Regions from separate parts of the Streptomyces sp. NPDC002144 genome, predicted to be linked through region 2. Evidence: riboswitches for the same ligand, from Rfam matches in the RefSeq annotation. Region 2 holds a riboswitch; each other region holds the start of a gene.
What was found. Region 2 has a riboswitch for cobalamin ahead of ACWCQ1_RS05240 (cobalamin biosynthesis protein). Riboswitches for the same ligand answer to the same signal wherever they lie in the genome.
Positions count from the first base shown of each region.

Region 1: it holds a riboswitch for cobalamin, as region 2 does, so the genes downstream of both, ACWCQ1_RS07720 (Nickel transporter NicT) here and ACWCQ1_RS05240 (cobalamin biosynthesis protein) in region 2, are expected to answer to the same signal.
Region 3: it holds a riboswitch for cobalamin, as region 2 does, so the genes downstream of both, ACWCQ1_RS29075 (CbtB domain-containing protein) here and ACWCQ1_RS05240 (cobalamin biosynthesis protein) in region 2, are expected to answer to the same signal.

Region 1 is NZ_JBSFDB010000004.1:105,003-108,202, reverse strand. Features, by position in the region: gene ACWCQ1_RS07725 (nucleoside hydrolase) at 1-237, shown strand, start outside; gene ACWCQ1_RS07720 (Nickel transporter NicT) at 268-1,350, opposite strand; cobalamin riboswitch at 1,377-1,565, opposite strand; gene ACWCQ1_RS07715 (ArsR/SmtB family transcription factor) at 1,646-2,005, shown strand; gene ACWCQ1_RS07710 (LAETG motif-containing sortase-dependent surface protein) at 2,165-3,085, opposite strand.
Region 2 is NZ_JBSFDB010000003.1:60,743-63,942, reverse strand. Features, by position in the region: gene ACWCQ1_RS05245 (cobyric acid synthase) at 1-543, opposite strand, end outside; gene ACWCQ1_RS05240 (cobalamin biosynthesis protein) at 540-1,481, opposite strand; cobalamin riboswitch at 1,604-1,743, opposite strand; gene ACWCQ1_RS05235 (hypothetical protein) at 1,871-2,098, opposite strand; gene ACWCQ1_RS05230 (anion permease) at 2,133-3,200, opposite strand, start outside.
Region 3 is NZ_JBSFDB010000021.1:138,449-141,648, forward strand. Features, by position in the region: gene ACWCQ1_RS29070 (phosphatidylglycerol lysyltransferase domain-containing protein) at 1-1,080, shown strand, start outside; cobalamin riboswitch at 1,108-1,253, shown strand; gene ACWCQ1_RS29075 (CbtB domain-containing protein) at 1,289-1,510, shown strand; gene ACWCQ1_RS29080 (CbtA family protein) at 1,533-2,291, shown strand; gene ACWCQ1_RS29085 (histidine phosphatase family protein) at 2,348-2,935, opposite strand; gene ACWCQ1_RS29090 (SpoIIE family protein phosphatase) at 3,082-3,200, shown strand, end outside.

The DNA of each region.
Region 1 (3,200 bases), on a different contig from region 2:
GCGGGCGCGGTCTGCTCCGTCGCCGACCCGGCCGGCATCACCACCAGCCTGCTCCCCGTCGAGGTCTCCCTCGCCCCCGGACCCACCCGGGGACAGACGATCGTCGACCGCCGCGCCCGCCCCGGCGAGTCCGAGATCCACGAGGGCGCCCGCGCACAGCCCCTGGTCGACGTGGCCCTGGACGTGGACGTGCCCCGCTTCGTCAAGCTGTGGCTGTCGGCGGTCGAGAGGCCGTGACGGCGCGCGGGCCGGCGAAGACGGTGCGGGTCACGGGCTTTCCGCCGCCCGCACCGACCACTTCTGTTCCACCTTCGCCACCCGCCAGTAGGTCAGCGCCGCCGCCCACACCACCACGAACAGGCCGACGATGACGTAGCCGACGTTGTCCAGGTCGAGGCCGGCGATCCAGCCCGTGACCGAGTCGGTCAGGTCGAACTTCTCGTGCAGGACGCCCACCAGCTCGATCGTGCCGATGAAGAAGGCCACGGCGATGGACAGACCGGTGATGGTCAGGTTGTAGAAGACCTTGCGGACCGGGTTGGAGAAGGCCCACTGGTAGGCGAAGTTCATGAACGTGCCGTCCAGCGTGTCGAACAGGCTCATCCCCGCCGCGAAGAGCAGCGGCAGGCACAGGACCGCGTACCAGGGCAGTCCCGCCGCCGCGCCGGAGCCCGCCATCACCATCAGCGTGACCTCGGTCGCGGTGTCGAAGCCGAGCCCGAAGAGGAAGCCCAGGGGGTACATCTGGCCCGGGCGGGTGATCGACCTGGTGAGGCGGCCGAGGATCCGGTTCATGAAGCCCCGGGAATCCAGGTGGGCTTCGAGCTCCGACTCGTCGTACGTCCCCGCCCGCATCGCCCTGAAGACCTTCAGGATGCCCATCAGGGCCACCAGGTTGAGCGCGGCGATGATGTAGAGGAACGTGCCCGAGATCGTCGTACCGAGGAAGCCGAGCACCTTGTGGGTGCCGGAGTTCTCGTTCATGACCTTGCCGGCGAGCGCCGTGCCGCCGGCGATCATCGCGGCCAGCACCACGACCACGCTGGAGTGCCCCAGCGCGAACCAGAAGCCCACCGACACCGGCCGTTTGCCGTCGGCCATCAGCTTGCGGGTGGTGTTGTCGATCGCGGCGATGTGGTCGGCGTCGAAGGCGTGCCGCACGCCCAGCGTGTAGGCGGTGACGCCGAGGCCGATGCCGAAGGCCTTGGAGCCGACCTCGTAGTGGCCGGGGACGACGAGGAGGAAGAGGATCCCGAAGGCGGCGACGTGGAGGGCGGCGATCACCGCCACCAGCCCCACGGTCTTGACGGTGTCCTCGCGCCGCCAGCGGAAAGAAGCAGCGTCGGGCATGTTCACGCTCCAGCACCTCGTGGATCACTTCGTGAGATGCCGTGGCCGGTCTCCTGGCTGACGGGTCGTGCGTCCCCGGTCCGCCTTCCCGGCCGTGGTGAAACGGCCAGTGGCTGTCCCCTGCGGGACGTGGACCGGTGACTTCCCGATCACAGTGGCGAGGGCCGCGTCGGCATCGCACCGACTTCCCGAACACCACGGCCCGCCCACCGTAGGGGGGAGCGGCCCTTCCTGCATAGCTGCGTACCTGTGCAGGTATCGAAGATCACAGAGGCACGCCTGCGAGGATGTGTGCATGCATCTCGTCCCGGCCGACCGCGCGGAGCGCCGCACCATCGACGGCCACCGGGTGTGCGACGCCATCGCCGCCATCGGTGACGAGGCCCATGTGCGCACCTGGGCCGACCGCTTCTCGCTGCTCGCCGACCCCAAACGGCTCGCGCTGCTGCTCGCCCTGCACCGCACCGGCCCGCTCGCCGTCTCCGACCTCGCGATCGCGACCGGCATGAACGACCCCGCCGTCTCCCAGGCCCTGCGCCTGCTGCGGGCGGCCGGGGTGGTGGCCGGCGATAAGGAGGGCCGCGTCGTCCGCTACCGCCTGGTCGACGACGACACCCGCCTCCTCCTCAAACACTGCACGGCCGACGGCACGTGACAGCTGACGGCGCGTAGCAGCCGACGGCACGCCGCGCATGACCTTCAAGGCACACGACCAGCACCCGCACCGCACATCACCAGCACCGCACGACCGGTGCCGCGCGTGACGAACGCCCCGGAGCGGGGGATCTCCGGGGCGTTCGTCTTCGGGGGTGGTTCAGGAGCGGGCGCCGCGGCGGCGCTTGCTCGCGACGACGATCGCCGCGCCGCCCGCCAGGAGCGCCGCCGCGCCGCCGGCGATCAGGCCGGAGTCGCTGCCGCCGCCGGTCTCGGCGAGGCCGCCGCCACCGCCGTTCGGCGTGGCCGCCGGGACGGTGGTGGACGCCGAGGCGACCGGGGTGTCGGTCGAGGCCGGGGTCGACTCGGAGGCGCTCGGCGTCGGGGTGGCGCTCTCGGAGGCCGGGGGCGTCGACGGCGGCGTGGAGGCCGGCGGGGTGCTCGGGGGCTGCGACTCGGTCGTGCAGTCCTTCGTACCGCCGTTCCAGGACGCGATCAGCTTGTCCTTGATGACCGCGTGGTCCGGGCCGGCCGGCAGGTCGCCGTGCTGGAACCCGTCCTTGGCGTCCAGTTTGCCGTCGAACTTGGTGGCGCCGCGGTAGAGGTCGATCTGCGCGAAGCAGCCCGCGTCCGGCACAGCGATGTCCAGCGAGTCGGTCTGCCCGGGCTTGACGGTCACGGTGTCGAAGTCGACGAAGACCTGCTGCCCCGAGGTCGCGAAGCTCGCGCCGTGGGCGAGGTAGGAGGCGAGCGAGGCGGTGCAGGTGGAGGCGTCACCGGCGGTACGGACCTTGATGTGGACCTTGCCGTCGTCGGTGGGCTTCAGCGTCTGGTCGTCGACCTTCACCGAGTCGTAGAAGTCCGTGCCGTCCAGCGAGAACTGGCAGCGGTCGGCCTCCGTCTTGGTGCCCGCACCGGTGCCGGGCTTGTAGGAACCGCCGGCCTTCCAGCCGTCACCGCCCGGAGTTCCGCCGTGGGCCCAGGCGCCGGAGGCGGCGGCGACGGTTGCGGCGCACAGGGCGAGCGACGCGGCGCCCGTCCCCATGAGGCGGCGCACGGTGACACGTCTCACTATGGACATGCGGATCCCCATCTTGGCGTGCGTGACCCGGGCACGGCGGCGCGGGACAGCATGCGGCGGCCGGCCGTGCCGGGGAGAATGGTCTGTGAAAACACCGGGCCCATTGGTCACATGC
Region 2 (3,200 bases):
CGCCACCGTCCCGAAGAACGAGGCGAACACGCCCCCGCGGTCGATGTCACCGACCACGAGGACGGGAAGTCCGGCGTTGCGGGCGATCCCCATGTTCACGATGTCGGTCCGGCGCAGATTGATCTCCGCGGGACTGCCGGCCCCCTCACAGATCACCGCGTCATACGTGCCCCGCAACTCGGCGAGACACTCCAGCACGGTCCCGAGCAGCTTCTGCTGCCGCCCGCCGTGGTACCCCCGCGCGCTCAGCTCGCCCACGGGCCTGCCCATGAGCACGACCTGGCTGCTCTGTTCGCCCCCGGGCTTCAGCAGCACCGGGTTCATCTGCGCCGTCGGCTCGATCCGGCACGCCTGCGCCTGCATGGCCTGCGCCCGCCCGATCTCGGCGCCCTCGCGGGTCACGAAGGAGTTGAGCGACATGTTCTGCGCCTTGAAGGGAGCCACCTTGACCCCTTGGCGCACCAGCCACCGGCAGATCCCGGCGGTGACGACACTCTTGCCGGCGTCGGAGGTGGTGCCGGCGACGAGGAGACCCCCGCTCATGACGTACGTCCCTTCACCAACAGGCGCGCGGCGGCAGTGACGCCGAGCGCGAGCAGACCGACGCGCCGGGAGAGCCGTACGGCCCGCTCGATGTCCGGTACGGCGACGGCGCGGCCCCGCGTGTTGAGCACGGGCCGGTGCTCGACCCGTCCGCCGTAGGAGAGGGTCCCGCCCAGGCGCACGCCGAGCGCTCCCGCGAACGAGGCCTCCACAGGACCGGCGTTGGGGCTCGGATGCTTCGCCGCGTCCGCCCGCCAGGCCCGTGCCGCTCCGCGCGGGTCGCCGCCCGCGACCGTCGCCAGTGCCGCGGTCAGCCGGGCTCCCGGCCAGCCGGCCACGTCGTCCAGCCGCGCGGAGGCCCACCCGTACCGCCGGTACCGCGCCGACCTGTGACCGACCATGGCGTCCAGCGTGTTGACGGCCCGGAACCCGAGCAGCCCGGGCACCCCGCCGACGGCCCCCCACACCAATGCCCCGACCACCGCGTCCGAGGTGTTCTCGGCGACCGACTCCACCACGGCCCGGGCCATCCCGTCCGCGTCCAGCGTCTGCGGATCCCGCCCGCACAGATGCGGCAACCGCTCCCGGGCACCCTCGACGTCACCCGCCCGCAGGGCCCGACCGATGCCCCGCGCCTCGCGCGCGAGCGAGCTGCCGCCGACAACCGCCCAGGTGGCGGCGGCGGTCAGGGCCACGGAAGCGGTACGGGACGGACGTACGGTCTTCTCCGCCACGGCGCCCAGCGCCACGGCACCCCCGACGCACACGGCGGCGTGCAGCGTCCCCCACCCGCGGTGGTCCCGCCACAGCACCCGTTCCACGGCACCCGCGGCCCGTCCGAAAGCGGCGACCGGGTGCCCCCGGCGCGGATCGCCGAGCAACTGGTCGCCGAGGAGGCCGGCGGCGGCGCCGTACGCGAAGACGCGACCGGCACGCATCGGCTCAGCCGGCCGTGCGGCCGGGCAGCGCCCCGGGGCCCTTCGGAAGGATCCCGGTCCTGTACCTCAAACGGCAGGCGAGCATGGCTGTATGTCCTCACTCAGGGTGTCCGCGCCCTGGTTCGACGAGACCGGCGGTGGGAGTTCCTGGCTCCCGGGGCTACCTACCCCGGTGACAGTGGCGGGACCGCGCCGGACTCGCACCGGCTTCCTCCCTTGCCGCCGTACATGGCTCCCGCAGTCCACCACGCCCCTGGAAGACCCGTCAACTTGCCGTTGACCTGCGGCGGGAGAGTGTGCTGAGGCCCACACGCGAGGGGTCGCCGTGGTCACGGAAACGCGAGGTGCCGGGACGGATCACCGTCCCGGCACCAACAGGGGGTCAGGGCTCAGCCCTTGGCCATGATCAGGTTGATTCCGTACGCCACCGCCGCCGCGCACCCCGCGAAGGCCACGTACGCTCCGGCCGTCGCGAGGGCCGCCGAGCCGCCCTGCGCGGTGGCCCGCTCGCGGTGCGACAGGCCCATGACGCCGAGGGTGAACAGGGCCACGAGGCCCACGGTGACCGCGAGGCTGACACCGAAGACGGAGCCCAGGGCCGACCAGTCGATCTTCATGCTGCTGATTCCTTCGTTACCGGGTGGCCGGGGCTCAGACGGCGGCCGGCGGGGCCGCCGGTTCCGTGGTGGTGACCGGCGCGGGGATCGTGGCCGTCAGACCCTCTGTCACCGTGCCCGGCGGAGGAGGGGTGACGGCGGCGATCGCCGTGGTGACGACGCCGGCCGGCTCCTCGGTCTCGTTGACGTTCGACGCGTCGACGACATCGCGGCGCGAGACCTTCCAGATCGCGGCGCTCGCGGCGACGAGGAAGACGGCGACGACGGCGGTGCCCCAGTCCCCGAGGTCCGTCACGGACTCCGCGCCCGCGCCGACCAGGGCGGCGGCCGGCAGTGTCAGGACCCAGGCGACCAGCATCCGGGTCGCGGTGGACCAGCGCACCACCCCGCCCTTGCGGCCGAGGCCCGCGCCCATCACCGAACCGGAGACGACGTGCGTGGTGGAGAGGGAGAAACCGAGGTGCGAGGAGGCCAGGATGGCCGTCGCCGCGCTGGTCTGGGCGGCGAAGCCCTGCCGCGGCTGAAGCTCGGTCAGGCCCTTGCCCATCGTGCGGATGATGCGCCAGCCGCCGATGTATGTGCCGAGGGCGATGGCCAGACCCGCGGAGAGGATGACCCAGGTGGGCGGGTCGGAGTCGGGGGCGACGGCGCCGCCGGCGACCAGGGCGAGGGTGATGATGCCCATCGTCTTCTGCGCGTCGTTGGTGCCGTGGGCCAGCGAGACCAGGCCGGCCGAGGCGATCTGCCCGGCGCGGTAGCCCTTCTCGGCCGCCTTGCCGTCGGCCTTGCGGTCGAGGGCGTAGGAGAAGCGGGTCGCGAGCATCGCGGCGAGCCCGGCGACGAGCGGCGCGGCGAGCGCCGGCAGCAGCACCTTGGTGACGAGCACGTCGCCGTGGACCGCGCCGAAGCCGGCCGAGGCGACGGTGGCGCCGATCAGACCGCCCATCAGGGCGTGCGAGGAACTGGAGGGCAGGCCCACCAGCCAGGTCACCAGGTTCCAGAGGATCGCGCCGACCAGGGCGGCGAAGATGACCTCGGGACGGATGCCGTTCTCATCGACGAGACCCTTGGAGATCGTGTTCGCGACCTCCACGGAGAGGAA
Region 3 (3,200 bases), on a different contig from region 2:
AACATCCTGCTCGCGGCGGCTTTCTGCCTGGTCCTGTACGCCCTTTTCCGCTCCCCGCGCGGCCGCCGACTGCTCGGCCCCGAGGACGAGGAACGACTCCACGCCCTGCTCGACAAGCACGGAGCCCGCGACTCCCTCGGCTACTTCGCCCTGCGCCGCGACAAGGCGGCGATCTTCTCCCCGACCGGCAAGGCGGCCGTCACCTATCGTGTCGTCGGCGGCGTCAGCCTGGCGTCCGGTGACCCGATCGGCGACCCGGAGGCCTGGCCCGGCGCGATCGACGCGTGGCTGACCGAAGCGCGCCAGCACGCCTGGACGCCCGCGGTGATGGGCGCGAGCGAGGAGGCGGGCACCATCTACGCCCGCCACGGTCTGGACGCCCTGGAACTCGGCGACGAGGCGATCGTCGACATCGCCGACTTCACCCTCGAAGGCCGCGCCATGCGCGTCGTACGGCAGGCGCACAACCGGGTGCGCCGGGCCGGTTACACGGTCCAGATCCGCCGCCACCAGGACATCCCGGCCGAAGAGATGGCGACGCTCATCGAGGCTGCCGACCGCTGGCGCGACGGCGCCACCGAACGCGGCTTCTCCATGGCCCTCGGCCGCCTCGGCGACCCGTCGGACGGCCGCTGCGTGATGCTGGTGTGCCGCGACGCGGACGACGTCCCCCGGGCCCTGCTGAGCTTCGTCCCCTGGGGCGAGCACGGCCTCTCCCTCGACCTGATGCGCCGCGATCGCGACTGCGAGAACGGTCTGATGGAGTTCATGGTGGTCGAACTCCTCCTCAGAGGAGCCGAGCTGGGCATCCAGCGCGTCTCCCTGAACTTCGCGATGTTCCGCTCGGTCTTCGAACGCGGCTCCCGTCTCGGCGCGGGCCCGGTGCTCCGCCTCTGGCACGCCACCCTCACGTTCTTCTCCCGCTGGTGGCAGATCGAGTCCTTGTACCGCGCGAACGCCAAGTACCGCCCCATCTGGGAACCGCGCTACCTGCTCTTCGCTCGCAGCAGTGACATCCCCCGGATCGGCCTGGCGAGCGCCCGCGCGGAGGGGTTCCTCACGCTGCCCTGGCAGAACTGAACGAACTGCCAGGGCGGTCTTGGCCAGGTCCTCGACACACGGTACGGTCGGCGGGATATCGACGACGGCAAGACGGAAGCCGGTGGGAATCCGGAACGGTCGCGCCACTGTGTGCCCCGCCTCCCAGGAGGTGGCGGCGAGTCAGACCCGTAGCCGTCGTCCTGTGCACCACCGAGATGGGACGCGAACTCCCAGAGGAGGCCCTGCCATGGCGCAGCATGTCGCCCAGCCGACCGCCACCACCCCCGCTCTCCCCGCCAAGCTGCCGATCGGCGCGATCGTCCCGTGGGCGGTCTTCTTCGGCATCCTGATGCTGGTCCTGCTGTACTTCGTCGGCGCCGAGCAGGGCGCCACCTCCGTCGTCTCCGGCTCGGACGTCCACGAGTGGGTCCACGACGCCCGTCATCTGCTCGGCTTCCCCTGCCACTGACGCAAGGGACGCCGACACCCTCATGAATTCCGCAACCGTACGGAACCTTCTTGTACGGGGCATGCTCGCCGGCCTTGCCGCCGGCGTGCTCGCCCTGGTCGTGGCCTACTTCCTCGGTGAACCGAACGTCGACAAGGCGATCGGTTTCGAGGATGCCCACTCCCACGAGCACGAGATGGTGATCGTCTCCCGCTCCCTGCAGTCCACCGCGGGCCTGGCCACCGGCGTCCTCGTCTACGGCGTGGCGTTCGGCGGTGTCGCCGCTCTGGCCTACTGTTTCGCGCTCGGCCGGATGGGCCGCTTCGGTCCGCGGGCGATCGCGCTGCTGTTGTCCGGCAGCGCGCTGCTGGCGGTCTACGTCGTGCCGTTCCTGAAGTACCCGGCCAACCCGCCCGCCGTCGGCGACCCCGACACCATCGGCAGGCGGACCGCCCTGTACTTCCTGATGATGCTGCTCAGCGTCCTGATCGCGATCGCGGCGACCATCCTGGGCAAGCGCCTCGCGCCCGGCCTGGGCACCTGGTGGGCGACCGTGATCGCGGTGGCCGCCTTCGCCCTTGTGATCGGGCTCGCCTACGCGTTCCTGCCCGCCGTCAACGAGGTGCCGAAGGACTTCCCGGCCACCGTGCTGTGGCGCTTCCGGCTCTCCGCGCTGGCCATCCAGCTCACGCTGTGGACCGGATTCGGCCTGCTCTTCGGCGAGTTGGCCGAACGCCTGCTCAACCCCAAGCCCGTGACAGCCACCGCCGCGGGCCGACGGACGGTCGCCGCGCCCAACTGACCGAACCGCCGCAGATGCGAGGGCCCACGGAATGCACCACTCTCCAGGGCCCTCCGTCAGCGGGATCTGGTCGCCTGAAGCGGGTGCCCGAGCCGCAGGTTCCAGCGTTCGGAGCGTCCGGTGATCTCGGTCGCCGTCAGTGGAGGAACGTCCGCGCGCCAGAAGGCCCGCGGGGGCGCCCCCAGCACGTGCACCACCACGGCCCGTACGACGTCGGGCTCCACCAGGGCGATCGTGTGGCCGTCCGTGCGGGACGCCGTGTCCAGCCACTGCCCGATCCGCAGGCACAGGTCCCGCACCGACTCTCCGCCGTGAGGCGCGGAGTCCGGGTCGCCGAGCCACAGCGCGACCGCCTCCGGCTCGGACCGGCTCACGTCGTCGAGGGTGAGCCCCTGCCAGCGGCCCACGCGCAGGCCCGTGAGCTCGTCCGGCGAGTCGTCCGCACTCAGCCCGAGTGCCGTGGCGGTCTCCCGGCAGCGCACGCTGGGAGAGGTGACGACGCGAACGGCCGGGCGCATGGTTCCGGCTGCCGTGCGGGCCTGCGCCGCGCCGTCGTCGTCGAGCGAGGTCCTACCGTCGTCGAAGCGCGCCTGGCGCATCGACGGGCCCAGGGCAGGCGAAATGAGGGTCACACGACTGGTCACGTGGTCCGCGGCTCCTGTCTCTACCGGATAGGCCACATACGATCACGCAGAACCGGACCAGGCCAACAGCCGTATATGCCCCGTAAAAGGTGAAAAAATATGGGTTCTGGGCAGACGGTGAGGATGGAGATGGGCGGCGAAGGGTTTTGACCGGTCCGGATGATCCGCGTACGGACACCGGCCCCCTGGATGCCGCGTTGGCGGAGACGGTCCGCCGTACCGGCGCGTCCATCGGCGCCCTCTACCTGCTCGCGCCGGACGGGCC